3 regions of the Rhizobium leguminosarum genome follow, and region 1 is predicted to be linked to each of the others. Evidence: riboswitches for the same ligand, from Rfam matches in the RefSeq annotation. Region 1 holds a riboswitch; each other region holds the start of a gene.
What was found. A riboswitch is a leader RNA that binds a small molecule or an ion and turns the genes downstream of it on or off. The one in region 1 is predicted to bind FMN.
Positions count from the first base shown of each region.

Region 1 (10,376 bases):
CCTCCGCTTTGACATCAATGGCCGGGAACGTGTCGGGATAGAGATAATGTGCGGCCTCGCGCAGGACGATTTCGCGGGCGATCGGGCCATTGGTCTCGACCCACTGGTCGCCGACATAGAAGACCCGGTTGTTCTTGACCGCCGACAGCTGCGACCAGATCGGATTGCTCTCATGCGGACGATCCGGGCCGGAATCATAGATGAAGATGACCTCGGGGTCCTTCTCCAGCATGGTTTCGAGGCTGAGATCGATGCCGAATTCACCACCTGGGCTCTTCGGCCCCGGAATATTGTCACCGCCGATTGCGGCGACGATCGAAGCCGAGGTATTTTCCGTGTGGAAGGCGAAAGGTGTTGCGCCGCCCCACATGATCAGGAAGCGGGGATGAACATCCTTCGGCGCCTTGGCTGCGTATTCTGCAAGATGCTTGCGGAAATCGGCATTCAGCTGCTCGCCGCGTTCGGGCTTGCCGAGCAGCTTCGAAAGCGCGGCGGTTTCGCTGTAGCTCTCTTCGAGCAGTTCCATATTGTAAGCGACATAGGGGGCGATGTTCTGCAGCTGCGCCGCGTTGCCGACGGTATAGCGGCGGATCGCGATGATCAGGTCCGGCTTGGCTTCGGAAAGAAGTTCCAGATTGGGCTTGGCACGCTGGCCGATCTGCTTCATCCCGGAGGTCAGGCCAAGCAGGAAATCGGGTTCGCGGCCCGCCGTCATATAGGTGCTCGCAACGGGCTTGATGCCGAGCGCCAGCGCGACGTCATCGGCGAAATAGGAAATCGAGGCAATGCGCTTCGGCTGCGCCGGGACTTCGACGGTGACGCCGCGGTCGTCAATGATCGAGACTTTCTTGCCCTCTTCGGCCTGAGCGGCCGCTCCCATCAGCATTGCAGCCAGACCCAGAGCAGAGAAAAATGTGCGTGCGTATAGAGCCATGTGTGAAACCTCCGTCCAATGTGCGGACAGGCTTTAGCCAAAAAAGCGGAGTTTAACAATCATGATTCTCTTGCAGGATTTCGGGGTTGGACAAAAGTGGCAGCCGGGAGGACACGCCCCGTATCCGGCACCTGGCCTGCCTTGCGGCTCAACTCTCCGGCAGGGTGAAGACCGCGCAAGGCTGGGCAATGCCGCGCAAGGTATGCTCTCCGAGCGGCGTCAGCGCCGTCGCCGTATTCGCTGCCACCGCGCCCGAGATCAGCACGCTTCGGCCGAGCGGCTTGCAGAGCCCTTCCAGCCGGCTGACCAGATTGACGGCGGGGCCGATGGCGGTAAAGTCCAGCCGGTCGGCTGCGCCGATATTGCCCCACAGGATCTCCCCGAAATGCAGCGCCGCGCCGAAGGGCAGCGGCGCCAGCCCCTGCGCCAGGCGTATCTGGTCGAGATGGGCCATGCCGGCACGGCTGGCAGCAACCGCCCTGAGTGCTGCCTCGCAGGCTTCCCGGTCTCCGTGGCACACCCTTCCTGCGTCGTCGGAAGCGCCCATGACCGGAAAGATCGCCAGCACGCCGTCGCCCATGAATTTCAGCACCTCGCCGCCGAAGGCGTGCACCGCGCCTGCGACGCGGTCGAACCATGCGTCAAGCGTCGCAATCATCGCATGCGGCTCCGTCACCTCCGAAAGCGCGGTGAAATCGCGCAGATCGGCGCAGAGAAGAGCGGCACGGATGGTTTCGCCGTTGCCGCGGGCAAGCTCGCCGGCCTGCACCCGGGCGGCACTACGCCGGCCGAGATAGGCTTCGAGCAGAGCTGCCCGCGCCTCCCGCGCCGCGAGTGCTGCGAGCGGTGCGGCGGCAAAACGCGCAACCTCGCGCAGCCTGTCGGCGTCGGCCGGAGCGAATGCGCCCGCCCCTGCCCGGTTGTCGATACCCGCCCAGCCGAGCATGGGACTATCCTGCGAAGGCCCTATTCGCTCCTCCCATACCGGCCCAAGCCCGGTCAGCCAGTCGCGCCCGGCCTCGCTCTGCGGAGCCGCGGCAAAGGCCAGCGCCTCGATGACAGCACCGGTCTCGGCCCGCCACAACCAGGTGCGCCGCGCAATGATCGGATGCGGCACCGAAAGCGTCAGCGTGCCGCCGGAAAGCGGCAGTCCGTCGGCCAGCAGCCGGCGCCCGAGCTCGGCCAGAAACCGTTCGGGACCAGGCGAGGCTCCGGCCTCATCAACCAGCCAGGCAAGGGGAGACGGCAGATCCATCGCTTAACATCGCACGCCCACGTGGACGTCCGCAAGGACATCCCCCGGGTGATCGTGGGGACGTTTCCAGCAACTCGGCCTGTCGCCCGCAAAGGCCGTCCGCATCGGCTGTCGAAAACATTCGGCGTGGTGGAAAACAAAAAATAAACACTTTAAACTTGCGCGACTTTGATTCCATTATAGGGTCGTTCGTCATCGTGTGATTGAGGGGTGCGATGGGCACGATATTCTGGCCGAAAGATCCGCTGGATGGGAATGACATGACGCTGCTGACGTCGATCCTTCGGCGATGGTGCGAAAGACATCAGGTCGAGCTGACGGCGGAGGAGAGCAGCCGCAAGGCGAAGGAACTCGTCGAATGGTTCGAATTCGGCGTCAAGGACCCGGTCGAGCTCGAGGAGCTGATCGACGACAAGTACTGGCTCGTCAGCAGGATCTGACTGTATCGGACAAATCGGGAGGACGCTGCCGGTCAGCGTCGTGAAGCTGTCTCATCAGAAAAGGCCGGGCGAAAATCGCCCCGGCCTTCGTCCATCTCCAACTAAGCAAGACCCTTAATCATAATCCCGCCAACGGCGGTCGCGATCCCAGCGCCGCTCATGGCGCCAGCGCGGGCCATCCCAATCCCGGTGACGCCGCTCCCAGCCCCAGCGGGGCGGACCACCGTAGAAAGCTACCGGCGGTGGGCGGCGCCAGTTTCGCCGGCATTCGCCCCAGCGCGTCAGATGCCAGCCGCGACCGCAGGCGTAGTCGACCTTTGTGACATTGCTCTGGACATTGATTGTCCCCATCGGCATCGCCTGCGCTGTGCCGAACGAGAGGCTGCCAGCGAGCAAGGCAGCCGCGATAGAAAGTGCCTTCATCGAGAACTCCATTTCAATCCAGCCGTCCACACCTTATGACCGCCAAATTGAACTGGAGATGAACTGCGCGTTCATGTTTGCGGGAGAAAAAGAAGCGCTTCCGCACGGCTGGTCAGAGCGCTCGCCGACCGCTGTTGTCGCAACGGCAAGCGCTTCAGAACCGCCCCGCCGCCCGCAAAAATTGTTCATGTCCTGCCGTAAAAAGGATCGGGACCCGGATCACCCCCGGCGGCGACCTCGGTCAGCCGTCCGAGATAATGTGCCCAGCCTTCCGCATGGCCGGCGCATTGCTCGGCGCTCGGCAGACCGCTATGGGTGAGCCGCAGCAGCGTTCCGCCCCCCTGCTCGATCAGGTCGATCTCGACTAGGCTCGACCCCGGCGGCACCACCTCGCTGCCGTCCCAGCCGAAGCTGTAGGCAAGGCGATGAACCGGCACCACCTCGCGAAACGAGCCGCGCGCAAAGCGCGCGCCGGTAACGTTGACGAGATAGAGCCCGCCGGGCTGCGGCTCGACCTGCGCTTCCGTTCCCATCCAGCGCAGGATCTTTTCCGGGTCGGTCATCAACGCGAACACCGCAGCCGGCGGCGCCGCGATATGCGCCTCGCGGTGGACGACAAAGGGGTCTTGCATCTCTCTCTCCCATGGTTTCCATGGCCCTGCCCGTCTCCGGTGGAGACGGCGCAGCCTGTCTTGCCGCTATTCTGACGTGAATGTCCTCACGCACAGCATGTAGGCGCAAGCCCATCCTCCGCAAGAGGGCTTGCCCGTCGCGATCGACCAACAAGCGAAATCGCCGCGTCGGGAGCGCTGATCCAGCATTAGTCGCGAAGCATTTCGGCCTATTGCCAGCCCGTCACCTTCCCCCTATTGTTCGCGCCGTTCTCAGGGCGGGGTGCAAGTCCCTACCGGCGGTATGCAATTTAGATTGCGAGCCCGCGAGCGCCTTCTCAGGAAGGGTCAGCAGATCAGGTGAGATGCCTGAGCCGACGGTCATAGTCCGGATGAAAGAGAACGTGCGTTCCTGCCGCCCTTGCGGCTGTCGGGGACGTTCGTGATCGCCTTGGGTGATGTGTCTGTTCGCCAAAGGAGATTACCATGACACCCACCCGCTATGCCTTCGTCAAAGCCAGCTGGCACGCCGATATCGTCGACCGCGCCCTAGATGGCTTCCATCAGCTTATTCCGCCCGAGCAGATCGATGTGTTCGATGTTCCCGGCGCATTCGAGATGCCGCTGCTGTCGCGCGATCTTGCGGCAACCGGACGCTATGCCGCTGTCGTTGCCGCCGCCTTCGTCGTCGACGGCGGAATCTACCGCCACGAATTCGTCGCCCAGGCCGTCGTCGATGGGCTGATGCGCGCCGGCATGGATACCGGTGTGCCGGTGCTGTCGGTTTCGCTGACGCCGCATCAGTATCAGGAAACCGTGCACCACAAACAGATCTACCGAGCACATTTCGTCGAGAAAGGGCGCGAGGCAGCAAAGGCGGCTCTGACGATTGGCAAAACCCGCGCCGCTCTCGCTGCGTAGGGACTTCCTGCACCCCGGCTCGACGAGCCGCAGGACGACAGACGAAGGTGGCGGGGAACCGACCCCGCCGCCTCATCGGATCGACATGACCGCACCAACCGCACGAATCGAGAGCGACGCGCCGTGTGTCGCAGCGGAATCCGCCAATACCGGCCAAATCAGACAGAATAATTGATTCGACGACCCCACCGCGCCGTGGTCAACTTGGCCCGTCACGTGTCCGCAATTCTCAAGACATCCAGAACCCAAGGAGCTTAAGATGAGCAATGCACTGCGCAGCGAATCCCCCATTGAGACCCCGAGAACACAGCCCGTCGACACCAAGCTCGAGGTGGTCGTCATCCCCGTTTCCGACGTCGACCGCGCCAAACGTTTTTACGACGGCTTGGGCTGGCGGCTCGACGCCGACTTCGCCAATGATGCCGACTTTCGGGTGATCCAGTTTACGCCGCCCGGCTCCGGCTGCGCGATCATCTTCGGCAAGAACGTCACCGCCGCAGCCCCCGGCTCAGCCCAGGGGCTCTATCTTATCGTCTCCGACATCGAGGCCGCCCGCCGCGATCTCATCGCCCGCGGCGTCGAGGTGAGCGAAGTGTTCCACGACGCGGCCGGCGTTTATGCCGGCAAGGACGAACCCTATCTGTTCGGGCGGCTCCGCATTGCCGGCCGCGATCCCGATCACCGCAGCTACCGCTCCTTTGCCTCCTTCAAGGATCCCGACGGCAACGGCTGGCTGTTCCAGGAAGTCACCACGCGCCTGCCGGGACGCATCGATACCGACGGGACGACATTCACCAACTCAACCGATCTCGCGTCAGCCATGCGCCGTGCGGCGACCGCGCACGGCGAACACGAGAAACGGAACGGCGGCAAACACGACGAGAACTGGCCGGACTGGTACGCCGAATACATGGTCAGCGAACAGGCCGGTAAGCAGCTGCCCTTATAGGGCAAGGGCGGCGACCAGACGGCGACATCATTCGAGAGAAACATCCCGGCGGGTACCGCACGTGCCGCGCCGGGACTTCATCGCGTGTCTTTGCCGCGTGCAGCGGCCACCATACCATCGAGCCGGTCCTGGTGAGTGTTGATCATCGAATTGGGTTTGGCAGTAGCCAGCTCCTTTGTAGGTTCGCCGATCTGCGTCTCCTGTTTAAGGAATTATGCCGGAATGTGGAAGCGCAGCAGCCCTGCCTTGGTCGCGGCATCCATGGCGTTGGCGGCCCGGAAGCCGGAGCCGAGCAGCGCCAGGATCAGAATCGCACTCAACCAGTGGATCGAAACCGCTATTGCGCCATGGCGATCAGGCCTGCTCTTCAACATCTCCATGTCCTTCCAGTTTGCTGCGCAACGCCTTCATGACGGCATGCGTGATTTTGAGATCCTCGACCTGAAGCCCTTCCGAGAGCCCGTCGACCCAGGGGGCCTGCAGACGCATGGCGGTTTCGTATGCCTGTTTTCCCTTGTCCGTCAGCAAGACGAGCTGTGCCCGTCGGTGGTGCGGGTTGGGCTGGAACGCCAGAAGCCCTTCCTTCTCCAGATCGTTGACGATGCGCTGGACGTTCTGGCGATTGGCCCCCATGTCGCGCGCCAACCACGCAACCGGCTGTGGCCGGCCTGCTGTGACGACGGTGCCGAGGACATGCCAGCGGGCGCTGGTCAGGCCGAGCCCGTCGACAAGCTTATCGCCGGCGTTGATCATCCGGTTGTTGAGCCGGAAGAGATCCAGAATGAGGTCGGTCAAAGCTGTTCCGGCCGGGGTTCGTTGAAGTTCGTCCATTTGTCACCATATAGCTATATTGACATCATAGTGTCAAACTGGATATGTATCCGTATCACCAGATTGACATCATGTAACCAAATCAGATGGAGTCGACCATGTCGCTCATGCGCCCGATGGACCCTGCCTTCCCGATCGATCGCCAAATCGCGATCGATGCCTCCGCGATCATCCTCATCAACCTCTTCACGCTCGACAAGGCCGACGAGCAGGCCTTCCTTGATGCCTGGCGGGCCGATGCCGCCTTCATGAAACGGCAGCCGGGCTTCATCTCGACCCAGATGCACCGCGCCATCGGCGAAAGTCCTGCTTATCTCAATTATGCCGTCTGGGAATCGACCGCCGACTTCCGGGCGGCATTCTCGCATCCGGAGTTTCGGGCGAAGCTCTCGGCCTATCCATCCTCGGCGGTCGCCTCACCGCATCTCTTCCAGAAGGTCGCCGTGCCGGGCATCTGCGTGGCGTAAGCAAAGCTGCAGCGGTGGAGGCATGACGAGAGGAGAGCGCCACGAGGCTGACGCCGGTTGGGATGATCTCGGCCTCCGGCTCGCCGGAAGCTCATTGCGATGCGGAAGACATCTGCGACGTTATCCAATCGGAAAATGCGAGCATGGCCGCTGTTGGCGGTCTTGATTGAAGTCGGGTTAGCCAATAACTCCCCAGCGATATGGTCGTGGGAAAAGGTTGTCTGATAGCCCCCGAGGATAGATGTCTGGAAAACATCGACGGCGGTGCCAGAGCGACCCCCAGTCCTTGCAGGGCCGCCTCCATCATCGCCAGGGAAGAGTCGAAGACGATACCGGCGTTTATTTGCGCCGCCGGAGGAACGTTCGCTGCCGCGAACCAGGTGCTCCATTCGTCCGCCCTGTAGCTCCGCAAAAGCGTCGCCTCGACCAGGTCTGCAGGCGACCTCAAACGCTCGGCCAATTTGGGCGCGCACAGGGGAGAGAGCGGAGCGTCGAACAGACGCAGCGCTTCTGTGCCATGCCAGGAACCGCTGCCGAAGCGAATGGCAAAGTCCAGTCCCTCGGCCGCCATATCGACGCGATTATTGTTTGTCGAAACGCGCACATCGATGAACGGGTGCTGCCGTTGAAAATCCGAAAGCCTTGGCAACAACCAGCCGACGGCAAACGTCCCGACCACGCCCAGGAACAGCAATTCCCGAACCTGCCCGGCTTCAATCCGGTCCAGCGTGATCGCCATCTGATCGAAGGAATTGGTCAAGGTCGGCAAAAGAGCTTCGCCTTCAGCGGTGATTTTCAAGCCTCTTGGGAGACGCTGAAAAAGGGCAGCCCCCAACCGCTTCTCCAGGCTTTTCACCTGCTGGCTGACAGCCGCCTGGGTAACGCAAAGCTCGATCGCGGCCCGGGTGAAGCTGAGATGTCTTGCCGATGCTTCGAAGGCCCTCAAGCCATTTAAAGGGAGGAATTGCCGAACCATCTTAGCCCTAGATTTTCTTGGATCTCCTCCGAGATATCATCGTTTGCTGCCGCAAAACAGTGCCATTAAATGCCGTCCTCATGCGCCTTTGCGCTGATGAAGCTGCTTTGAGAGGATGAAGAAATGAAGCGTGATTGGATAGGAATTCTATCGGCCGCATTGGTCTCGACATGCATTTCCACAAGTGGCTTTGCGGCTGACGAGCTGAAACTGAAAGCCATCTCGGACGCCGCGATAAAACCAATCATGGATAAATACGGCATTCCGGACATGGCCGTTGCCATCGCCGTTGACGGAGAGGACCACATCTTCAACTACGGTGTCGAGTCGAAGGACACGGGCAGGCCCGTCACCTCGGCGACCATGTTCGAACTGGGATCGATCAGCAAAACCTTTACGGTCACCCTCACCTCTTACGCGGACGTGACCGGCCGGCTTTCGCTGTCGGACAAGGCAAGCAAATATCTTCCGTCGATGAAGGGAAGGCCCTTCGGCGATGTCGCGCTGATGAATTTGGGCACGCACACGGCTGGCGGATTTCCGCTGCAAGTTCCCGATGAAGTCAAAACCGAAAAACAGCTGATGGAGTACTTCGCAAGCTGGAAACCCTCATATGCCGCCGGAACGCACCGAACATACACCAATCCAAGCATCGGCATGCTCGGATATATAACGGCAAAAAGCATGGGCAAAAATTTCGCAGCTCTTGTGGAAGACCAATTGTTTCCTTCTCTCGGGTTGACGAGCACGTATATCAATGTGCCGAAATCGAGGATGGCCGACTATGCCCAAGGCTACAAGCGAAGCGGCGAGCCGGCTCGGATGACACCCGCCACTCTTTCGTCCGAGGCCTATGGCGTGAAATCCACAGCAGGCGACATGATCCGGTTTATCGACGCGAATATGGGAATGGTCGAATTGGACGATAAGCTCCAGCAGGCGATCACCAATACGCACACGGGATACTTCGATGTCGGCGCGATGACCCAGGGCCTTATTTGGGAACAGTATTCCTATCCCGCGACATTGACGACGTTGATGGACAACAATTCGAGCGCGATGCTCAAGACCATTCCCGTCAAGCAACTGATGCCGGCAATGAAACCGCGCGACGATGTCTGGATCAATAAAACCGGCTCAACGAATGGTTTCGGCGCATATGTCGCGTTCATCCCGAAAGAGCGAGTTGGCATCGTCATTCTGGCCAACAAAAACTATCCCAATGAGGACCGTGTCTCCGCCGCTTACCAGATACTGACTGAAATAACTTCGGCGCGCTGACCCGGTAGAGCATGATGCCGAAAAGTGTGCGCGGTTTTCGGACGACATCATGCTCTAACTAGTTTCCGTCCATAAACGCTGGTTTTCTTGAGCTTGCAGCGCACTTGGGTTCCGCTTGGTGGCCGCTTTGAAGCCATGCGGTGTGGCTCATGGGTGCTAATTGCGGCGGCCAGGATTTCTGGTGGACATGCGCGCATTGGCAACTGCCGGCGTCACGCCGGTCCGGTTTTGGCTGGCGACATGGGATGTCAGGTCGGCCTGAGGCGGGCGAAGAGGGCGAGATTGTATGCGACCACCGAGGACCAGACATAAGCCTTGAAGTGGTCGAGCCCACGCCAGGTGCAGCGCCCCAAGCCGTAGGCGCGTTTGAGGCAGGAGATGCCGGCCTCGATGCCGGCGCGGAAGTTGCGCAGCTTGCGATAGACCCAGCGGCTCTTGACCATGTCTTCGATCCTGAGGCCGCACTTCTTGTGGAAGGCCATGTCGCAGATGCCCCAGGCTTTGGCTCGGCTCAAATTATCGCGGCTGGCATAGCCGCCGTCGGCCGCCGCCTGACGCGGCGCCTCGCCCCAGATGCCGATGTGGCGTTCCAGCATCGGCAGCAAGCGCTCGCTGTCGGCCGGGTTGCCGGTTTCGACGACGAGGTCGAGGATCAGCCCGCTTGTGCCGGTGGTCAAATTGATCTTATGGCCATACTCGACGTCGCGGCTGCCTTTGACGATGATGTCGGCATGCGGCTCGAACAAACTGACCAGCTTGTCGCCAGCCGGCACCGCCTCGCCGGCCAGGACCCGCCGCTCGGTCTGGGCGATGATCCGTTCGATCAGCGGCTTATAGTGGCGGAGTTGGGCCTGCCAGAGTTCGACCGCCGGGCCCGCCGCCAAGGGCAGTTGCGCCGCCGCCTGTTCGAGATAGCTCAAGGTGGTGCGCGTGATCCTGAGCAGCGCGCGATAGTGCTGAACTCGTTTCGGACGACCGCGGGTAAATTGGATCGCCCGGGATCGCTTCTTCGCCGCGCGGCAGTGATCGTGCCATGAGATGGCGCTGCCCAAGGAAGCCGCCTGCTGCAACAGCCGCACCATCACCCGCACGCAGTCCCACAAAAGACTACTGTCGCTCGGTTCGTGCATCAGCGCCGAAGTGACGGTGCTGTCGATGCGCACGACCTTGCCGCGTTCCACCTTGTCCTGCCGGGCGCTCGTCAACAGCACGCGATTGATCGCTTCAAAGGTCCCGGCCCGGATCGCGCTGATCGTCTTGTGCAAGACCGACTTCTTCGGGTTCCACC
Region 1 is NZ_CP016286.1:2,302,684-2,313,059, forward strand. It holds gene BA011_RS11545 (ABC transporter substrate-binding protein) at 1-934, opposite strand, end outside; gene BA011_RS11550 (adenylate/guanylate cyclase domain-containing protein) at 1,083-2,189, opposite strand; gene BA011_RS11555 (hypothetical protein) at 2,405-2,629, shown strand; gene BA011_RS11560 (GCG_CRPN prefix-to-repeats domain-containing protein) at 2,744-3,052, opposite strand; gene BA011_RS11565 (SRPBCC family protein) at 3,238-3,684, opposite strand; FMN riboswitch at 3,929-4,071, shown strand; gene BA011_RS11570 (6,7-dimethyl-8-ribityllumazine synthase) at 4,150-4,584, shown strand; gene BA011_RS11575 (VOC family protein) at 4,844-5,533, shown strand; gene BA011_RS41540 (hypothetical protein) at 5,746-5,907, opposite strand; gene BA011_RS11580 (MarR family winged helix-turn-helix transcriptional regulator) at 5,888-6,364, opposite strand; gene BA011_RS11585 (antibiotic biosynthesis monooxygenase family protein) at 6,463-6,831, shown strand; gene BA011_RS11590 (LysR family transcriptional regulator) at 6,923-7,807, opposite strand; gene ampC (class C beta-lactamase) at 7,931-9,088, shown strand; gene BA011_RS11600 (ISNCY family transposase) at 9,337-10,376, opposite strand, start outside.

Region 2 (10,376 bases), 510 kb from region 1:
ATGAGGCGCGGCGAAGTGCTCAGGTGGCGGGCGGTGCGGCGCGCATGCGCGAGCCGGTGCGCGATCAGATCGAGTTGCGTGTGGTGGATATCGACAGCTTGATCGGCCAGGATCACGCGGTGCGCGTCATTTGGAGCTATGTCGAGGGACTGGATCTGAGCGGGCTCGAAGATCGGATCAAGGCGCGTGAGCACAGGCCGGGCCATCCACCGATTTCACCACGGCTTTTGCTGGCGCTGTGGCTCTATGCCAGCAGCGACGGCGTCGGCAGCGCGCGGGCGCTGGAACGGCTGTGCGGGAGCCACGACGTTTATCGCTGGCTGTGCGGCGGTGTCTCGGTGAACTATCACACGCTGGCGGATTTTCGGGTTGGTTGCGCCGATCTGCTCGACCGGCTGCTTTGCGAGCATCTGGCGGCGCTTGCCAATGCCGGGCTCGTCGCTCTCGATAGTCTGGCGCAGGATGGCGTGCGGGTACGGGCGAGCGCGGGCGCCGCCTCGTTCAGCCGCAAGGCGACGCTCGATCGGCATCTTTCGATTGCCGAGGCCGTTGTGGATCAGCTCAAGCAGGAGGTTGATGCGCGTTCGGATGCCAGCAATCGGCGCATCAAGGCGGCCAAGCAACGAGCGGCGCGCGAGCGTGGCGAGCGGGTCAGAGCAGCCCAGGCCGCGCTTGAAGAGATCGAGCACCGGCGCCAGGCACGCGAAGAAAAGCGTGGCAATGGCAAAAAGCCGAAGGAGCCGCGCGCCTCCAGCACGGATGCACAGGCGCGGGTGATGAAGATGGCCGACGGCGGCTTCCGTCCAGGTTATAATGTGCAGGTTGCGAGCGCGGCCGGTGAGCAGCTCGTGGTCGGGCTCGAGGTGACCAATGCCGGTTCCGATCGCGGCCTCATGCGGCCGATGCTGGAGCGGTTGGGCGCGCTGAGCGGCCATCTGCCGCGGCGCTATCTCGCCGATGGCGGCTTTTGCAGCGCTGAAGATATCGAGTGGGCGCACGCCGAAGGGGTTGAGGTCTTTTGTCCGCCCACTCAGTCCAAGCACGGAACCGATCCCTTCTTGCCGCGGCACGGCGACGGTCCGGGTGTGCCAGCCTGGCGGGCTCGCATGGCAAGCGAGATGGGCAAGGCTCAGTACAAACCCCGCTCGATCTGCGAATGCATCCATGCCCGCTGGCGCAACTGGAACCTGCGACAATTGCCGGTGCGCGGCATCGAAAAGGTCCGTGCCGTCGTGCTCTGCTACGCACTCACCAACAATATCTTGCAAGGCCATCGGCTTGCCAACGGCTAAACCAGCCCAATCACCCAGACGCCAACAAGCGACCATCCGAACGCACCTCGCAATCGTCTGACGCTCGATTGCATCGGCCAACCAAGACCGGCCAGAAACGCACCAGATTCAAAAGCTTCACAAGCTCTGAGGTGCCCCGCAGGGGCCTCGAAGGAGGGGGCTGGCGGCTTTGCGCAGATTAAGCGACTTCGCGTATGTCTCTTTCTGCTTGGCGGTCGAGATAGGCGACCAGATCCTCGATAGTGACGAGGGGGAGGTTGTGGCGTTCGGCGAAGAGCGTGAGTTCGGGCAGGCGGGACATGGTTCCGTCGTCATTGGCGACTTCGCAGATGACGCCGGCGGGGATCCTTCCGGCGAGGCGGGCGAGATCGACGGCGGCTTCGGTGTGGCCGGGGCGGCCGAGCACGCCGCGGGGGTTGGCGCGCAACGGGAAGATATGGCCGGGGCGGGCGAATTCGGCTGGCTTTGCGCGATCGTCGACTAGGGCGCGGACGGTGGCGGCGCGGTCGGCAGCCGAGATGCCTGTTGATGTGCCCTTGAGATAATCGACCGAAACCGTGAAGGCGGTTTTGTGCGATTCCGTGTTGTTGGGCACCATCAGCGGAATGTCGAGTGCATCGAGGCGCTCGCCTTCCATGGCGATGCAGACGAGGCCGCGGGCGTGGGTCATCATGAAGGCGATCGTTTCCGGGGTGACGGCATCGGCGGCGACCACGATATCGCCTTCGTTTTCCCGGTTCTGATCATCGACGACGACGACCATCTTGCCGCTGGCAATGGCTGATATGGCATCTTCAATTCTTGCGATAGTCATGCTGTCTGGCCTTTCAAGGGTTATGTCAGCGGGCTGACATGGTCTGCTCGGCTCAATCCGTGAGCGAGCCTTCTTCCCTTGGGCGAACAAACGTCAGCCGACTCCGGGATGGAGTGCGACTGCCCGTGTTGTCCTCTTCCATCCGGACTATACCGTCGGCTCCGGCATCTCACCGGATCTGCTGACCTTCCAGCAATAGTGCTACAGCGTCCTTTGCGCGTCTGAAAGACACGCGGCGCTGTAGTGCCGGAAGCGCTCGCGGGCTCCAGGATTGCTCCTGATACCGCCGGTGGGGAGTTACACCCCGCCCTGAGAACATTTCAAAGATAGGATCAAAAACAGGCAAATGGCAAGGTCACTCGACCTGGCAAAAATGCAAGGTTGCCCTAACGCCGATGGACACACTGTTCACACGGAGGCGACGACGGCGTGGCCTTCCGCGTTTCGTTGGTGGTTTGATTCGTGTCGTTGTCCCCAAACCACTGCGCACTTTTGGGCGACATGCATCAGGACATGATCAGGCCGCCGTCGACATTGATCGTCTGGCCGGTGATATAGGCGGCGTCATCGCTGGCGAGGAAGGTGACCAGGCCGGCGACGTCTTCGCCGGAGCCGGCCCGTTTCATCGGGATGCCTTCGACCCATTCCTTCATCAGTTCGCCGGGGGCGTAGTTGCCGAGCAACTTGCCCCAGGCCTGGTCGTTATAGGCCCACATGTCGGTCTCGATGATGCCGGGGCAGAAGGCGTTGACGGTGATCTTCTCGGTCGCGACTTCCTTGGCCAGGCTCTGGGTGATGCCGACGACGCCCATTTTCGAGGCGGCATAATGCGGCGTGTAGATGAAGCCGTCGCGGGCCTGGCCGGAGGCGGTGTTGATGATGCGGCCGCCGCGCTTGTGTTTGCGCATTCTTGATATCGCCTCCTGGGCGCAGAGGAAGACGCCCTTGGTGTTGACGGCCATGACCTTGTCCCATTCGTTTTCGGTCAGGTCCTCGACGCGGGCGATGGTGATGACGCCGGCATTCTGGATCGAGACGTCGACCGAGCCGAATTCCTTCTCGGCGGCATCGTAGAGGGCGGTGACGCTCGCCTTGTCGGTGACGTCGCCGATGAAGGAGATCGCCTTGCCGCCTTCGGCCCGGATCTGTTCGGCAACGCCGTGAACCAGGTCCTCATTGGCCGAGACGACAAGATTGGCGCCTTCTTTCGCAAAGCGTTTGGCGATCGCCGCTCCGATGCCGCGGCTTCCCCCGGTAATGACGACAGTCTTCTGCTCAAAGCGTTTCATGCTCTTTCCTTACGTCCGTCGACAAACAGCAAATGTGGATGCGACCTACCATGCGATCATTATTGGAGCTCAACTGGTTGTCGTGAATTCAGGCAGTCTTGAGCGCTGATGACGACGCCTGAGCTCTCCGTCCGTTCGATCGGCGTGAAGGGCGGGCAGACGACGATATCGCACGCCGTCATACCCGTTAGTCCCTTCAGCGCCTCGATCTCAGCCAGGGAGGAAGCGAGACCGTGCATTTTCCAGCGGCGGCAATGAGCTTTCTCATCGCATCACCAGCAGCAGAAACCGCCGTCGACGAGAAGATCGACGCCGGTCACGAAACTTGCCGCATTCGACAGCAGGAACACCGCCGGGCCTACCATCTCGTCCACCGCTGCCATGCGCTGCATCGGCGTCTGCTCTTCGAAGAGCTTGGTCTGGTGGACCATCTCCGGACGGGTGTTCATGGGCGTTGCCGTGTATCCGGGGGAGATGGTGTTGACGCGAATGCCGCGGTCGACCCATTCCATCGCCATGGACTTCGACATATGGATCACGCCGGCCTTGGAGGCGTTATAGTGCGCCTGGCTCAGCCCGCGGTTTACGATCACACCCGACATGGAAGCGATGTTGACGATGGAGCCGCGTCCATTCTTCAGCATGGCGCGAGCCTCTGCCTGGCAGGAAAGAAAGACGCCTTTCAGGTTGATATCCATCAACGTCTGATATTGGTCCTCCTCCATCTCTTCCGCCGGGTTTGCGTTAGCGATGCCCGCCGCGTTGACTGCAAGTGTCAATGGGCCGAGATCGGCCTCGGTACGTGCTATTGCATCTCCAAGGGAAGATTTGCTCGTGACATCCGCCGCGATCTGGATCGAGCGGCGGCCGGCGGCGCGAATATGTTCAGCCGTCTTGGCCAGCCCGTCGTCGGTTCGGCGGTCGAGCAGCGCCACGTCGGCGCCGCATTGCGCAAGGCCGATGGCAATGCGCTGCCCAATGCCGCTCCCGGCTCCGGTAACGATGGCAACCTTGCCGCTGAGATCGAAAAGCTTCGGGGCGTTCAGAGTGATGTCGGACACCGCTCTTCCTTTCTGTGTCTGTTTAGATGGTGGCTAGCTCCATGACCGAAACGTCATTTGCCTGGTCACGATTGAGAATCCCCGCCTGTTTGCCCTGCGCAAGCACGAGAATGCGATTGGAGACTCCGAGAACTTCTTCGAGGTCTGAGCTTACGACGATGACCGCCACGCCCTGTTTGGCAAGATTGACGATGATGTCGTAGATGCCCGCTCGGGCGCCGACGTCGATGCCTCTCGTCGGTTCGTCGAGCACGACGACCTTGGGATCGCGCATCAGCCACTTCGCGATCACGACCTTCTGCTGGTTACCGCCGGATAGGTCCGAGGCGTGCTGTTCAGCACGGCCCTTTACGCCGAACTTGGAAACTGCCTTTTCTGCAAACGAACGCTTGATGCGCGGCGTGATCCAACCGCCGCCGAGTTTGTCAAGATTGGCGTAGATAATGTTCTCGCTGATCCGGTGCCCGACGATCAGGCCCTGCTCCTTGCGGTCTTCCGGAACCATCACGATACCCTTGGCGATCGCGTCCGCCGGATCTCGCAGCCTCAGTTCCTCGCCTTCCAGCTTGATCGAACCAGCACTGATTGGATCTGCTCCCGAAATCGCACGCACCAGTTCGGTGCGGCCGGCGCCGACCAATCCGGCGATCCCCAGAATTTCCCCGGCCCGGACCTCGAAGGTAACGTCACGGAACGAGTTGTCCGGCGAGCTCAGCCCGGACACCTGGAGTACCGGACGATCTGTCGGAACCGGCAGGGTAGGGAACAAACGGTCAAGCGGGCGCCCGACCATGCTCTCGACAATCGTTCGCACCGGGGTCGCGCTGTCTGAGAATTCTTGCACCCGCTCCCCGTCACGAAGAACGACGATCCGGTCGGTTATCTGCTTGATCTCTTCCATACGGTGGGAAATGTAGACGATGCCGACGCCTTCTGATCGAAGCTTGCGAACCTGTTCGAAGAGAGCTTCCGTCTCCGCGCCGCCAAGGGCGGCTGTCGGCTCATCGAGGATCAGGAGCTTTGCGTTGAGAGCCAGCGCCTTGGCGATCTCGATAAGTTGCTGATTTGCCGTGGAAAGGCCGGCGACCGTTCGCGTTGCGGGGATGTGAAGGTTCAAGCGAGCGAGCTGGTCCTGGGCCCGGCGAACCATCTGGGCGCGGTCGACGACGCCGTTCTTCATCAGCCAGCGTCCGATGAAGACGTTTTCCGCGATCGACAGCTGCGGCAGAAGCTGCAGTTCCTGATGGATCAGGACAACGCCCTTGTCGATCGCTTCCCTTGGGGTGGCCGGGGCATAAGGCTGCCCCAGCCATGTCATTGATCCTTCGGATGGTGTGCGGGACCCGGCGATGATGCCGGATAGTGTTGACTTGCCCGCTCCGTTTTCACCGAGAAGTGCAACCACTTCGCCCGGATAGACGTCCAAGCTGACATTCTTCAGAACCTGGAGCGGCCCATACCATTTGGATATGCCCCTCAGGGAAAGAACTGGATCAGTCACGGCACACCTCCTCAAGACCTCGACTTCATTATGGATGGTTGGCGATGAAGCCTGCGACGTTTTCCTTGGTTGTCAGCGTGGCATCCATAAGCTGCACCGGGGGTACCTTTTCTCCGGCGACAAGTTTGGCGGCATTTTCGACCGCATCGCGGCCCATCTTCTGCGTCTGCTGTGTCGCCGTTACGTTGAAGACGCCCTTGCTGAGCGCTTCGAGAGCCGCGGTGTCGCCATCGAAGCCGCCAACGACGATCTTCTGCGACGGATTGGCGACCTTGATCGCCTGAGCGGCGCCAAGTGCGAGGCCGTCGGCCTGGGCGAACACGATGGAAACGTCAGGATTTGCCTGCAGCATATTCTGCATGATCTGGAAGCCTTCGTCCTGGCTCCAGATGTTCGAGAACTGTTCGGCGACAACCTTGACATCAGGATATGCCTTGAGAGATTCAGCGCAACCCTTCGAACGATCGACTTCCGGCGTTGTGCCCTTCTGGCCGTGGATGATGACCATCTTCCCCTTGCCGCCGGCTTCCTTCAGAATGTAGTCGCACACGGCCTTGGCAGACGCGACGGAATCCGTTGCAAGGAAGGTATCGCCGGGTGCTCCCTCGGCGTTGCGGTCAACGTTCACGACCGGAATACCAGCGCTCTTCGCGAGTTTGACCGGAACGGTCGCAGCCGCCGCACCTGCCGGAATGTAGATCAGCGCGTCGATCTTCTGGGTCAGGAGGTCCTGGATCTGGTTTACCTGCGTCGGCCCGTCGCCCTTTGCGTCGACCGTGATGACTTCGATGCCGCGCTTCTTGGCTTCGGCTTCGACCGATTGCTTGATCTGGTTGAAGAAGTTTGCCTGAAGGTTCGCAACGGCCAGGCCGAGCTTCTTCAGTTCCGCAGCTTGTACGGGCCCGAGCGTGAGGCCGAGCAGTGCAGCAGACGCGAGCATGATGCGCGCTATTTTCATTGTATTTCCTCCGTTGTTTGATGGAACCCTCGGGTATGTCCTCCCCCTAGGGGTATTGATCCGCCCCAAATTTTTGGGGCGGAATTCCGGGTCCGCCAACGCGGCGGACCCCGCTCGTCAGGCGCGACGCCGACGAATGGTCTCGGCGCCGACCGCGAGCACGATGACGATGCCGATGATCACCTGCTGCAGGAACGGCGAGACGTTGAGAAGATTGAGCCCGTTACGAAGGACGCCGATGATAAGAACGCCGATCAGCGTTCCACCGATGCCGCCCGCGCCGCCCGAGAGCGAAGTCCCGCCGATGACGACCGCTGCGATGGTGTCCAATTCATAGCCCAGACCGCTGGACGGCTGGACGGAATCCAGCCTGGCGGCGAGTACGATGCCTGCGAGCCCCGCAAGGACTGAACTTGCGACGTAGACGCCAATCGTCACGAGCGGGACGTTGATACCCGCAAGGCGCGCGACTTCCGGATTTCCTCCCACCGCGTAGAGCATGCGACCTTCGGACCGGAAGTGCAGGAAAAGCCAGGCCGCAAGAACAACCGCAAGCATGAGAAACACGGTGGCTGTCAACACGCCGAAATGGCGATCGATTGCCAGCATCATGAACCAGTCGGGGAATCCGACGATCTGCTGGCCGTCGGTGATCATATTTGCGACGCCGCGAGCCGCGGACATCATCGCAAGAGTGGCAATAAACGCTGGAACCCTGAACTGCGTCACCAGAAGTCCGACGATCAGCCCCGAAACGCCCGCTGCGACCAGAGCAAAAGCGATCCCGACCGGCAGCGGTAGGCCGGCGACATTCGCAGTCCAGCCCATGACCATCATCGCAAGAGCGAGCGCCGAGCCGACGGAAAGATCGATCCCGCCGATCAGGATGACGAAGGTCATTCCGACGGCCATGATGCCGAGGACAGTGATCTGATCGAGGATGTTGAGGCCGTTCCGAACCGAAAGAAACGTGTCGGTGCTGAGGCTCAGGAAGACGCAAAGCGCGAGCAACCCCACGAGCGGGCCGGTGGCACCCTTGAGCTTGTTCAACCAGGCGCCGGACGAAAGCCCGTGTTCATTGATATCGAGCGCCACCATTGTTCCTCCCTATGCCTAGGCTGACTGCTAATTCATTCTCAGAATAAATATTCACCGATGCTGGAAAATTCATTAACAAGTTGCTTTCCGGCTGTCAACAGGATTTCTAGACTTGCAACTGTTGGTGTAGCACTTAAAGGGCTTGACTAATCGTTGTCTTGTGCAAAAATATTGATGACTGAATATTTATGCATGAGAGGAATCCATGAATACGACAGAACTCGAGCGGGTCGCTCGCGAGATCCGATTGCGCGATCTCCAGGCGGTCTTTGAAGCGGGCGCCGGCCATATTGGCGGGGAAATGTCGGTCATCGACATTTTGACTGCCCTCTATTTTCGTGTGCTGAATGTTTGGCCCGATCAACCGAAGCACCCCGACCGCGACAGGTTCGTTCTTTCGAAGGGACATACTGCATGCGCGCTGTATGTGACGCTCGCAAAACGCGGCTTCATCCCGGAGGAAGAGATTTCCACCTTTTTGCAGCCGCATTCGAGGCTGAACGGGCATCCAAATTGCAACAAGGTTCCTGGCGTCGAAACGAATACCGGGCCACTCGGCCACGGTCTTCCAGTCGCAATAGGAATGGCAAAAGCCGCCAAACTCTCAGGTGCGAAATATCACACCTATGTCGTCACCGGCGACGGTGAGATGCAGGAGGGCTCCAACTGGGAAGCGATCATGGCGGCCGCGCAGTTCAAGCTCGATAACTTGACGCTGGTGATCGACCACAACAGGTTCCAGCAGGGCGCCGCCCTGGCGGAAACCAACGATCTCGCCCCGCTTCGTCCGAAGCTTGAAGCTTTCGATTGGCAAGTCACCGAGATCAATGGGAACAATATGAGCGAAGTCGTTTCAGCCCTCGAACACCGGGGATCGAGACCGCATTGCATCGTGGCCCACACTAACAAGGGGCATGGAATCTCGTTCATGCAAGACCGAGTCGACTGGCACCACAAGGTACCGAGCAAGGAACAATACGAAATCGCATTGGCAGAATTGTCGGAGGCACTGCAATGAACGCGCCAATAAACGCACCCAAGCTCTACGATTGCCGCGACGCATTCGCCACTACGCTTGAGCGGCTGGCAGCCGAAAACGAAACGATCGTTGCCGTCTGCAACGACTCCGTGGGTTCTTCCAAGCTCGGCGGCTTCAAGGCGAAGTTTGGAGAACGCCTCGTCAATGTCGGTATCGCCGAGCAGAACATGGTGGGGGTTGCAGCAGGCCTCGCCAATGGCGGACGCCTTCCGTTCGTGTGCGCCGCCGCTCCGTTTCTAACGGGACGGTCGCTGGAGCAGATCAAGGCCGATATTTCGTATTCGAATGCCAACGTCAAGCTGGTCGGCATTTCTTCCGGAATGGCGTATGGCGAACTCGGCCCGACCCATCACTCGATCGAAGACTTCGCTTGGACGCGGGTTCTGCCTAATCTTCCGGTCATTGCGCCTTGTGACCGCATCGAAACAGCTGCTGCGGTTGAGTGGGCCGCGGCCTACAACGGCCCCTGTTTCCTGCGTCTGTCTCGCGTAGGTGTGCCTGATCTTCTTCCGGAGGGTCACAAATTCGAACTTGGCAAGGCAAACCTCCTTCGCCAGGGTTCTGACGTCACCCTTATCGCAAACGGCACTTTGACTCATCGAATCTTAAAGGCTGCCGAGATCCTCGCAGAACGCGGCATCAATGCCAGGGTGCTCAACCTTGCAACGGTTCGTCCGATCGACGAGGACGCTATCATCGCCGCGGCGAAGGAAACCGGAGCGATCGTCACAGCCGAAGAGCATTCGATCTTTGGCGGGCTCGGTTCCGCGGTCGCCGAAGTGGTGGTCGACAATGCTCCGGTCCCGATGAAACGTCTCGGCGTTCCCGGCGTCTACGCTCCGACCGGTTCGGCAGAGTTCCTGCTCGACGAATTCGGGATGGCGCCGTCCGCAATCGCCGACGCGGCGCAGTCGCTGATCAGGCGCAAGTAACTGGGATCACGTGACCAGCCCGGACGCTTTTTGTCGTCCCGGCTGCCGTCTGATCTGGGGAGGATAGAATGCGGGCAATTCTGGCAATTGACCAGGGCACGACCAATTCAAAGGCAGTTCTCGTTTCCGAAAAGGGAGAAATTGTTGGCAGAGGTTCGGCTCCGGTCGGCATCACCTATCCGAAACCCGGCTGGGTCGAACAAGATCCACGCCGGCTCTACGCATCCGTCTGCGAGGCGATCGACGCCTGCCTGAACACCGCCCCCGACGTGGCTGTCGAGGCCGTGGCGATTTCCAATCAGCGCGAGTCAGTCACTGCCTGGGACGCCGAAACGGGAGAAGCACTTGGGCCGGTGGTAAGCTGGCAGTGCCGTCGAACGGCGCAAGATTGC
Region 2 is NZ_CP016286.1:1,793,345-1,803,720, reverse strand. It holds gene BA011_RS09030 (IS1182 family transposase) at 1-1,292, shown strand, start outside; gene ribB (3,4-dihydroxy-2-butanone-4-phosphate synthase) at 1,471-2,106, opposite strand; FMN riboswitch at 2,233-2,427, opposite strand; gene BA011_RS09020 (glucose 1-dehydrogenase) at 2,613-3,395, opposite strand; gene BA011_RS09010 (SDR family oxidoreductase) at 3,668-4,456, opposite strand; gene BA011_RS09005 (sugar ABC transporter ATP-binding protein) at 4,479-5,957, opposite strand; gene BA011_RS09000 (sugar ABC transporter substrate-binding protein) at 5,986-6,915, opposite strand; gene BA011_RS08995 (ABC transporter permease) at 7,033-8,013, opposite strand; gene BA011_RS08990 (transketolase) at 8,219-9,031, shown strand; gene BA011_RS08985 (transketolase family protein) at 9,028-9,984, shown strand; gene BA011_RS08980 (FGGY family carbohydrate kinase) at 10,053-10,376, shown strand, end outside.
Region 2: linked by a shared signal. The riboswitch ahead of ribB (3,4-dihydroxy-2-butanone-4-phosphate synthase) and the one ahead of BA011_RS11570 (6,7-dimethyl-8-ribityllumazine synthase) in region 1 are both predicted to bind FMN.

Region 3 (10,376 bases), 1.5 Mb from region 1:
GATGTCGCCGAACTTGGCGGCTTCGAGGCCTTCGGGCTCGACACCCTTCGATCCCGAGCGGCTTTCCGGATAGTGGCCGATATGGGCGACGGCGCGTTCGAAGGAAGCGCCCGATTCGTAGAGAAGCTTGCCCGTCTTGTCGAAGATGGTGAAGCCGCGTGAGCCGCCCTGGTAGTCGCCTTCATTGGCGACGACGAGGCGGTTGTCGTCCAGCCACTTCACGGCGTCGGGCTCGCGCAGCACGCCTTTGGCTTCGCCTGAGAATTTCAGGGCGCCGTCACGCTTGGTGTCGATACCGGAGAGATCGACGCTGCCGGCGGAGAAATGCGTCTTCACTTCAGCCGTGTTGGCGTCGATGATGACGATCTCGTTGTTTTCCTGCAGCGTCAGGGCAATCTCATTCAGGCTGTTGAAGGCGACGAATTCCGGCTCCGGATCCTCCGGGGCGACGCCGGTAAGCCCGGTCAGCGCCACGTGCTTGATGGTGCCGCAATCGACGGTGCCGTTCTTGACCTGGAAGACGACGAGATCGCCGGCCGGCATCTGCGGGATCTTGCCGTCATTGACGTCTTCGTCGCGCTCGTTTTCGATCGCTATGGCGCCGAGCGTCTTGTCCTTGTTGAGGGCGATCGAATCCGGCTGACCGCCGAGATCGCACGTGCTTTCGATCTTCTTGCTCGCCACGTCGACGATCGCCAGACGGCCCGAGGGCTTCGCCTTGCTTTCGGAGGTGTTGACGGCAACGAACGCCTTGCCGGCGCTCGAGGTGACCGAAGTCGGCTCGCCGTCCATCATCAGCGCGCCGCCGGCCTTGGGGCCCTTGGCATCGGTAATGTCGATAAAGCCGATCGCGCCGAGCGGGCTGTCGCTATAGATCAGCGTGTTGCCGTCGTCGGTCGCGGTGATGATCTCGGCGGAGCTCACCGACAGCTTGTCCTTGTCGACCGGCAGGTTCTCTGCGACCGGGAAGGAAGCGATGCGGTTGAAAACCGGCTCGGCCGCGGCCGGGAAGGCAACGGATGCGAGAAGCACGGCAGCAAGCGCTGCCTTGCGCGATGAAATTGTCATGAAATCCCCCATGTGTCGAACATTCGAAACATGAGTTTTCTGCGGGAGCGGCATGACAGAGGCATGACAGATGCGGCATTTTGCGTCAGATCATGTCAGGCGAGTTTCCGCTCCCGGCGCATCTCGTTGCGCATGATGAACAGAGAAGCGGAGAGAATAAGAGCCGCTCCCAGCCAGAGGTAGCCCGCCGGCGCATAACCGAAGAACAGCCAACCGGCCAGCACGTTCAACGGCAGCTTCAGATCGTCGAACGGCTGGACGTAGGCGGCATCGGCTGCAGCATAGGCGAGCGTCAGGAAATACTGCGCTACGGCAGTCAGCAGCCCCGCCAGCAGCAACAGGGCAAGGGTTGCACCCGTCGCACTGCAAAACCTGCCGCAAGCGCCAGCCCGCCATTTATCGGCGTCAGCAGAACGAGCAGCCAGACGGTGATCGTCTCCGGCCGTTCGATGCCTGTCAGGCTCTTGGTGATCAGCGACGAGCCGCCCCACAGCAGCGCCGAAAGCACAGGCAAGAGAGCCGCCCAGCCAAAACCATCAGACCATGGCTGCAGAATGATCATCGCCCCGGTGAAGCCCGCCGCCGTCGCAGCCCAGCGGGCCGGGCCGACACGCTCACCCAGAAATAGCCGGGCGCCCAGAATGATGAAGAAGGGCGAGGTCATCACCAGTGCAATCGCCTGCCAGATCGGCACCGTGGCAAGGCCGGCAACCCAAGCCTCGACGCCGAGCGCGGCAAGCGCGACGCGCGCAAGATGGCGCCAGGGATAGTGTGTGCACATCGCTGCAAGGCCGAGCCTCTTCAGGAACGGCAGCGAAAACAGGAAGGCGAAGCCATATTGCCAGAAGGCTGCCGACGCCGAGGGAAAGGCAAGCTTCATCGTCAGCCATTGGGTGACGACGTTGAGAAGCGAAAAGGCAATGCCGGCAAGGACCATCCAAAGTGCGCCGACAACGGCGCGGGACGGCTCGACTGCAAGGGAATTCTGATTCATGTCTTTCATCCGTGACCAGGGACCAACATAAATCAGGACGCATGAGGCACGGACACGAACGACATGGCGGATCCCCACCCTCGCACGACCGACGCTCATTCTCTTCCATCCGGACTTTAACCGTCGGCTCCGGAATCGCACCGGATCTGCTGACCCCTCCCCCGCTTGGACACGGGGAAAGGCGCTCGCGGGCTCGAGCCGAAACCCTTACCGCCGGTGGGGAGTTTCACCCCGCCCTGAGAACAGAAACGTCGTAGATCAAAGCCCGCGCGGCGGCAAGTGCTCCTAGATCCAGATGATTTTAGGCCGGATCGGCCTAAAATCTGAATCCGAATCTAAATCAAAAAGTAGAGCATGATGTCGTCCGAAAACCGCTCACACTTTTCGGCATCATGCTCTAAAGCAAAAGGGGTTCGGCAAAGCCGAACCCCTCTCAAATCCTGCACAGCTGGTCTCGTTTCCGGCTGGTGGATAATCTCAGATCAGCCGTTGACGGCGTCCTTCAGGCCCTTGCCGGGCGTGAATTTCGGAACGTTGCGAGCCGGAATGTCGACTTCAGCGCCCGTCGACGGGTTACGGCCCTTCGATGCGGCACGATGAGAAACGGTGAAGCTGCCGAAACCCGCGAGGCGGATGTCGCCCTTGTTCTTGAGTTCAGCCTGGACAACGTCAAAAACCGCGTCAACAGCGGAAGCCGCGTCAGACTTCGTCAGTCCTGCCTTTTCGGCTACTGCGGACACGAGTTCATTCTTGTTCATGTTTCCACCCCTTTCTAAATGGTATGAAACGACTCAAAAGTAAGCTAGGCGCAGAATAGGTTTCATCAGGCCCGCCGAAAACCCAAAAGCCCTGCAAATCAAGGAAAAGCAAGCGTCTACATGACGTTTTCACAAAAAAGGCTGGCGTTTCCGCCAGCCTTTTTGCGTGTTTTGGGCCAATTGGGCATAAATGTGGCAAAGGCCACTCAATGCGCTATGGTTGCGCCTGTCTCATCGAGGCCTTCGACCGTTGCGATGACCGGCGTTTCCACCGTGCCGTCCCATTCGATCGGCTCCGGCCGCCGGATCAACGCATGCTTGATCACCTCGCCCATGCGGGATACCGGGATGATCTCCATGTTGTTCTTCACGTTATCAGGAATCTCCGCCAGGTCCTTGGCGTTTTCCTCCGGAATCAGCACCTTCTTGATGCCGCCGCGAAGCGCTGCGAGCAACTTTTCCTTGAGACCGCCGATCGGCAGCACACGGCCGCGAAGGGTGATTTCACCGGTCATGGCCACATGCCTGTCCACCGGGATCCCGGTCATGATCGAGACGATCGCGGTTGCCATGGCGACGCCGGCCGAGGGGCCATCCTTCGGCGTCGCGCCTTCCGGCACGTGCACGTGGATGTCGCTCTTGTCGAAGCGCGGCGGCTCGATGCCGAAATCGACAGCGCGCGAGCGGACATAGGAGGCCGCTGCCGAGATCGATTCCTTCATGACTTCCTTCAGATTGCCGGTGACCGTCATGCGGCCCTTGCCCGGCATCATCACGCCTTCGATGGTCAGCAGCTCGCCACCGACTTCCGTCCAGGCAAGACCGGTCACGACGCCGACCTGATCCTCGCCCTCTGCTTCGCCATGGCGGAAGCGCGGGACGCCCAGGTAGTCGGAGATGTTGGCCGCCGTCACGTGAACGGCCTTCGTCTTGCCCTTGATGATCTCGGTGACCGCCTTGCGGGCGAGTTTCATCAGTTCGCGTTCGAAGTTGCGGACGCCGGCTTCGCGGGTGTACTGCTGGCTGATCGCCATCAGGGCGTCGTCGCTGACCGAGAATTCTTCCGGCTGCAACGCATGTTCCTTGATGGCCTTCGGCAGCAGGTGCCGCTTGGCGATCTCGCGCTTTTCATCCTCGGTGTAGCCGGCGATACGGATGATCTCCATGCGATCCATCAGGGGCGCTGGAATATTCAGTGTATTCGCCGTCGTGATGAACATCACATCCGACAGGTCGTACTCGACTTCCAGATAGTGGTCCATGAAGGTCATGTTCTGCGCCGGATCGAGCACTTCGAGCAGAGCCGAAGACGGATCGCCGCGATAGTCCTGGCCGAGCTTGTCGATTTCGTCGAGCAGGAACAGCGGGTTGGACTTCTTCGCCTTCTTCATCGACTGGATGACTTTGCCGGGCATCGAGCCGATATAGGTGCGGCGGTGACCACGGATTTCGGCTTCGTCGCGAACGCCGCCAAGCGCCATGCGGACATACTCACGGCCGGTCGCCTTGGCGATCGACTGGGCGAGCGAGGTCTTGCCGACGCCCGGAGGGCCGACGAGGCAGAGGATAGGGCCCTTGATCTTGGTAGCACGGGCCTGCACGGCCAGATATTCGACGATGCGCTCCTTGACCTTGTCGAGACCGAAGTGATCGGCTTCGAGGATCTTCTCGGCATTGTTGAGATCGGCCTTGATCTTCGACTTCTTGCCCCAGGGAATGCCGAGCAGCCAGTCCAGATAATTGCGCACGACGGTGGCTTCCGCCGACATCGGGCTCATCTGGCGCAGCTTCTTCAGCTCCGCATCGGCCTTTTCACGGGCTTCCTTGGACAGCTTGGTCTTGGAGATGCGCTCTTCCAGTTCGCTCATCTCGTCGCGGCCTTCCTCGCCGTCGCCGAGTTCCTTCTGGATCGCCTTCATCTGTTCATTGAGGTAATACTCGCGCTGAGTCTTCTCCATCTGGCGCTTGACGCGCGAGCGGATGCGCTTTTCGACCTGCAGCACCGAGATCTCGCCTTCCATGAAGCCGAGGGCCTTTTCGAGGCGCTGCTTGACGCTGGTGGTTTCCAGCATCTCCTGCTTCTCGGTGATCTTGATCGACAGATGCGAGGCGACCGTATCGGCGAGCTTGGAATAGTCGTCGATCTGGCTTGCGGCGCCGACCACTTCGGGCGAAATCTTCTTGTTGAGCTTCACGTAGCTCTCGAATTCGGAGACGACCGAACGCGACAAGGCTTCCAGTTCGACCGGATCGTCATGCGGCTCCTCGAGCACATGGCCAAGCGCCTCATAGAAATCCTCACGGCTGGTATAGGTGTCGATCTCGGCGCGGGCGCGGCCTTCGACCAGAACCTTGACGGTGCCGTCGGGCAGCTTCAAGAGCTGCAGCACGTTTGCCACGGTGCCGACATTGTGGATCGCGGAAGGATCCGGATCGTCGTCGCTGGCGTTGATCTGCGTCACCAGCATGATCTGCTTGTCGGAACCCATGACCTCTTCGAGCGCACGGATCGACTTTTCCCGTCCGACGAACAGCGGCACGATCATATGCGGGAAAACCACGATGTCGCGCAGGGGCAGAACAGGGTAGGCAGTGCTGCTCGCTACAGACGTTTTCTTCGTCATTTTATGTCCTTTCCATCGTCCCGTTGCCGGGCTCTCTGCACGGCCGCTTGGGACCGGCCGGCACTCTCACTTGTTGCTACAAGTGGAGGTTCTGACTACGCTTTTCAAGCCACGCTAACGCCCGCGTCCCTCGGATGTGACGGCATTATTACAACGGAACGCCAACACTATGAAGCGCGTGGCTGGACCGGCGCTTACCACTTCCGAGCCGGCTAAAATACAAACACCAGCAAGAGGCTTACGGAAACATTGCATCATTGCCAAGCACGATCCCTTGCGCAACATCGGCAAAGGCAATTTCGGTTCCCACGGGCAAATACTAACAGTGCCTTGCATGGTTTTTCAAATAGAAAGGGGCCTGCCTATGGCAAGCCCCCAAAATAATCACGCGAAAGCGGTAAAGATCACGCCGAAGCGTTGGCTTTTTCTTCCTGGCGATCGGCATAGATGTAAAGCGGACGGGCCGAACCGCGCACCACTTCCTCGGAGATGACGACCTCGCGCACACCTTCCAGCGTCGGCAGTTCGAACATCGTGTCGAGCAGGATCTTCTCCATGATCGAGCGAAGGCCGCGGGCGCCGGTCTTGCGCACGATCGCCTTGCGGGCGATTTCGCGAAGAGCGTCCTCGTGGAAGTTCAATTCCACGTCTTCCATCTCGAACAGGCGCTGATACTGCTTGATCAACGCGTTCTTCGGCTCGGACAGGATCTGGATCAGCGCGTCCTCATCGAGGTCCTCGAGCGTCGCCAGAACCGGCAAGCGGCCGATGAACTCAGGGATCAGGCCGAACTTGACCAGATCTTCAGGCTCCAGTTCGCGCAGAACCTCGCCGACGCGGCGGTCATCCTGCGACTTGACGCTAGCGCCAAAGCCGATCGAGGTCTTCTCGCCACGGGCAGAGATGATCTTGTCGAGGCCGGCAAAAGCGCCGCCGCAGATGAACAGGATGTTCGTCGTGTCGACCTGCAGGAATTCCTGCTGCGGGTGCTTGCGGCCGCCCTGCGGCGGAACGGAAGCGACCGTGCCTTCCATGATCTTCAGCAGCGCCTGCTGCACGCCCTCGCCCGAGACGTCACGGGTAATCGAGGGGTTGTCGGACTTGCGCGAAATCTTGTCGACTTCGTCGATGTAGACGATGCCGCGCTGTGCACGCTCGACGTTGTAGTCGGCCGACTGCAGCAGCTTCAGGATGATGTTTTCGACATCCTCGCCGACATAACCGGCCTCGGTCAGCGTCGTCGCATCAGCCATGGTGAAGGGAACGTCGATGATGCGGGCAAGCGTCTGGGCAAGATAAGTTTTGCCGCAGCCGGTCGGACCGACGAGCATGATGTTCGACTTCGCCAGCTCGACTTCGCCGTTCTTGGAGGCGTGCGCCAGGCGCTTGTAATGGTTGTGTACGGCTACCGACAGGATCTTCTTCGCCTGCCGCTGGCCGATGACATATTCGTCGAGGACCTTGATGATGTCCTGGGGCGTCGGAACGCCGTCGCGGGACTTGACCATCGAGGACTTGTTTTCCTCACGGATGATGTCCATGCACAATTCGACGCATTCATCGCAGATGAAGACGGTCGGTCCGGCAATCAGTTTCCGGACTTCGTGCTGGCTCTTTCCGCAGAACGAACAATAAAGAGTGTTCTTGGAGTCGCCGCCGTTGCTGCCGCTGACCTTGCTCATATCACTTTCCTTCCAGCACGCCGCATTTCAAGGCGAAATCGCGGTCCACTCTATCAGCTCCTGGCGGCACTCCGTTTCCGGAGCCTTTGCCGAGAAGGGCTTCAGGGGCTACGAACCGGGCCCAACCAATCATGTCCTGGCCCCGGCGGCAACGAATTCCCCTTCGAATGCCGAATGCTATGTCATAAAAATTCAACATAGCATTAATAGTTACTATTAGCGTCTTCGTCGCCGGATGAAAGCCCTTGTTCAATCACAAATGGGATAGAACTGTGGCGAGGAAAACACCATCCCTATTAATTACTAGCCTGCTCGCCTTCCATTTCGAGGCGCGACGTCAGAACCTTGTCGATCACGCCCCAGCTCTGGGCTTCGTCCGCATCCATGAAATGGTCACGATCGAGCGTCTTTTCAACTTCCTCATAGGTCCGGCCCGTGTGCTTGACGTAGACCTCGTTCAGGCGGCGCTTCATCTTGAGGATGTCGCGGGCATGACGCTCGATGTCCGAAGCCTGGCCCTGAAAGCCGCCCGAGGGCTGGTGCACCATGATGCGTGAATTCGGCGTGGCAAAGCGCATGTCCTTGTGGCCGGCTGCGAGAAGCAGCGAGCCCATGGACGCGGCCTGGCCGATGCAGAGCGTCGAAACCGCGGGCTTGATGAACTGCATCGTATCGTAGATCGCCATACCGGCGGTGACGACGCCACCGGGCGAATTGATGTAGAGGGCGATTTCCTTCTTCGGGTTTTCCGCCTCGAGGAAGAGCAGCTGGGCGCAGACGAGCGTCGCCATATGGTCCTCGACAGCACCTGTCAGGAAGATGATGCGTTCCTTCAACAGGCGGGAATAAATGTCGTAGGAGCGTTCACCGCGGTTGGTCTGTTCCACGACCATCGGAACGAGGGCCATTGCGGTATCGACTGGGTTTCTCATGTGCGTCCTTTGTCAACGTCTCGCCGGCCGGCGCCGGGAATCAAAGAAAAATCTCTTACCCCTACATAGAGTGTCCCGGCCCTTCTCTTCAAGACACGCATGAGGATAACGTTAAGAAGGCGGGGCAAGGCGGCTAAGCTCCTTCTTTTCATGCATGTCGTTATCCCGGAACCGCTGCACACTTCCGGGCGACATGCATTGAGCCTCTTTCCCTCAAACGCCTGTTAACGGCGAGCTCTTTGTACGGTCTCCCCCGGCTTTTCTCCATGACAGGATGAAGGAAGGCTTACTCTATTCGACAATACTCATGCACGTTTACCCGACGGAAAGCCTACCGGCAGATATCGGCCTAAAACAATGCCGCAGCGCAGCGACATTAAGGAAGTAGCGAGCTTCCTCGGCAAGGATGCGAACGGACAGACAAGGGGTTGCTGCCGTGTTCAATTTCGCTACAGGTCTCGCCATCTGGTGTTCCGAGGCCATGACGCTCGCTTTGGTGCTGTTCGTCGCCTGGCGCCACAATGTCAGGAACGAGGCCTATCTCTATTGGGGCCTGGGCTTCCTCCTGACCGGCATCGGCTTTGCGATGGTCGCGCTGCGCGGCGAAATCCCCAGCGTGCTTTCAGTAGAGGCGGGCAATGCCATCGCCCTGCTCGGCCAGAGCGCCTGGGTGGCTGGTTTTCTGGCACTCGACCGCAAGAGGATCGAATGGTGGGCACTGCTGCCGCCGGTAATTTGGCTCGCCGGTGTCTTCCTGCCCTGGGTCAACAGCGATTATTCAAACCGGGTGGTGCTCTACAACCTTGCTTCGGCGACGGGTGCGACGGCACTCGCCATGGCGGTCGCCGCCGGCGACATGCGCCGTGAGCGTACCCGCATCAAGCTCATGGGTGTGTTCATCCTCCAGGGCTGCCTGTGCTTCGGCTCGGCGCTGACGATGGCATTGACGATGCCAAGCGATATCGAGGCGACCAATCTTGGCGGCGCCTCCGCCATGGCCAGCGCCTTCCTGCTGACCATCGCCTTCGCGTTCACCTGCCGGCTGATCATGGAGCGCTCCGAACGGCACCTGCGTGCCCTCACCCTGACCGACTCGCTGACCGGCGTGCTCAACCGCCGCGGCCTGCTCGGCTATTTCAACGGCATCCAGGAACGTGCTCATAACGAGCAGCGCCAGGTTGCGGTGATCCTTTTCGATCTTGACCATTTCAAGCGCGTCAATGACCGTTTCGGCCACCAGTCCGGCGATGCCGTGTTGACCGCCTTTGCGCGCATGGCCCGCCAGTATATTCCGAACAACATCTTCGGCCGCATGGGCGGCGAGGAATTCGCCGCCTTCGCCGCCGTCGCGGACCAGACGGAAGCCGAGGCGATCGCCGAAGCGATCCGCACCGAATTCTGCCGTCTTCCCATCAGCACCGGCGAAGCGATCGTTCCGGTCACCGTCAGCATCGGCATCGCGCTCGCCTCCTCGATCGAAGCCAATATCGACAAGCTGATCTCGGCCGCCGACCGGGCGCTCTATGCGGCGAAGGCCGCCGGCCGCAACTGCACGGTCACCTTCGGCGAAGCGGAGGCCGCAGCCCCTGCACCAGCCACGCCGAACAGCACTGCCGGCGAACTCGTGCCGACGGTCGACGACCAGGTCGAAGCGCTGCGACGCATGGGCACGCTGTCGCGGGCCGGGTAGTCCGGGATCCCTGCCCCACATCTTTCCGAGGTCCGGCAAATCCGATAAGGCTCGGGACATGATGATCCCATCCTTTCTCTCGATCGACCGCGTCAACCGTCATGTCTCGCTGGACGGCCGCAACCCGGCCTTCTACGGCAACCCGAATGCCGTCTATGCCGCACTTCATGCCCATTGCCCGACCTTCTATTGGAGCGAGCAGAAGCAGTGGTTCTTCACGGGTTACGACCATGTGAACGGCCTGCTGCGCGACCGGCGCTTCGGCCGGCAGATCCTGCATATCGCCAGCCGCGAGGAGCTCGGCCTTGCCGAGCCGATGCCGCATCTTGCCAGTTTCGATCTCTCGGAGCGCTATTCCCTGCTCGAACTCGAACCGCCGGAGCACACGCGGCTCCGCACGCTCGTCAACCGCGCCTTCGTTTCCCGCCATGTCGAGAAGATGAAGCCGGAACTTGCCGAACTCGCCAACCGGCTGATCGACGGCTTCGCGGAGAAGCGTGAGATCGAGTTGCTCTCGGCCTTTGCCGACATCATCCCGGTGACGATGATCGCCCGGATGATCGGCATTCCCGAGGAGATGGGGCCGCAACTGCTCGCCTGGTCGCACGCCTATGTCCGCATGTACATG
Region 3 is NZ_CP016286.1:839,849-850,224, reverse strand. It holds gene BA011_RS04375 (esterase-like activity of phytase family protein) at 1-1,080, opposite strand, end outside; partial or broken gene ribN (riboflavin transporter RibN) at 1,164-2,071, opposite strand; FMN riboswitch at 2,156-2,310, opposite strand; gene hupB (DNA-binding protein HupB) at 2,545-2,820, opposite strand; gene lon (endopeptidase La) at 3,027-5,444, opposite strand; gene clpX (ATP-dependent Clp protease ATP-binding subunit ClpX) at 5,849-7,126, opposite strand; gene clpP (ATP-dependent Clp endopeptidase proteolytic subunit ClpP) at 7,423-8,058, opposite strand; gene BA011_RS04345 (GGDEF domain-containing protein) at 8,495-9,748, shown strand; gene BA011_RS04340 (cytochrome P450) at 9,807-10,376, shown strand, end outside.
Region 3: linked by a shared signal. The riboswitch ahead of ribN (riboflavin transporter RibN) and the one ahead of BA011_RS11570 (6,7-dimethyl-8-ribityllumazine synthase) in region 1 are both predicted to bind FMN.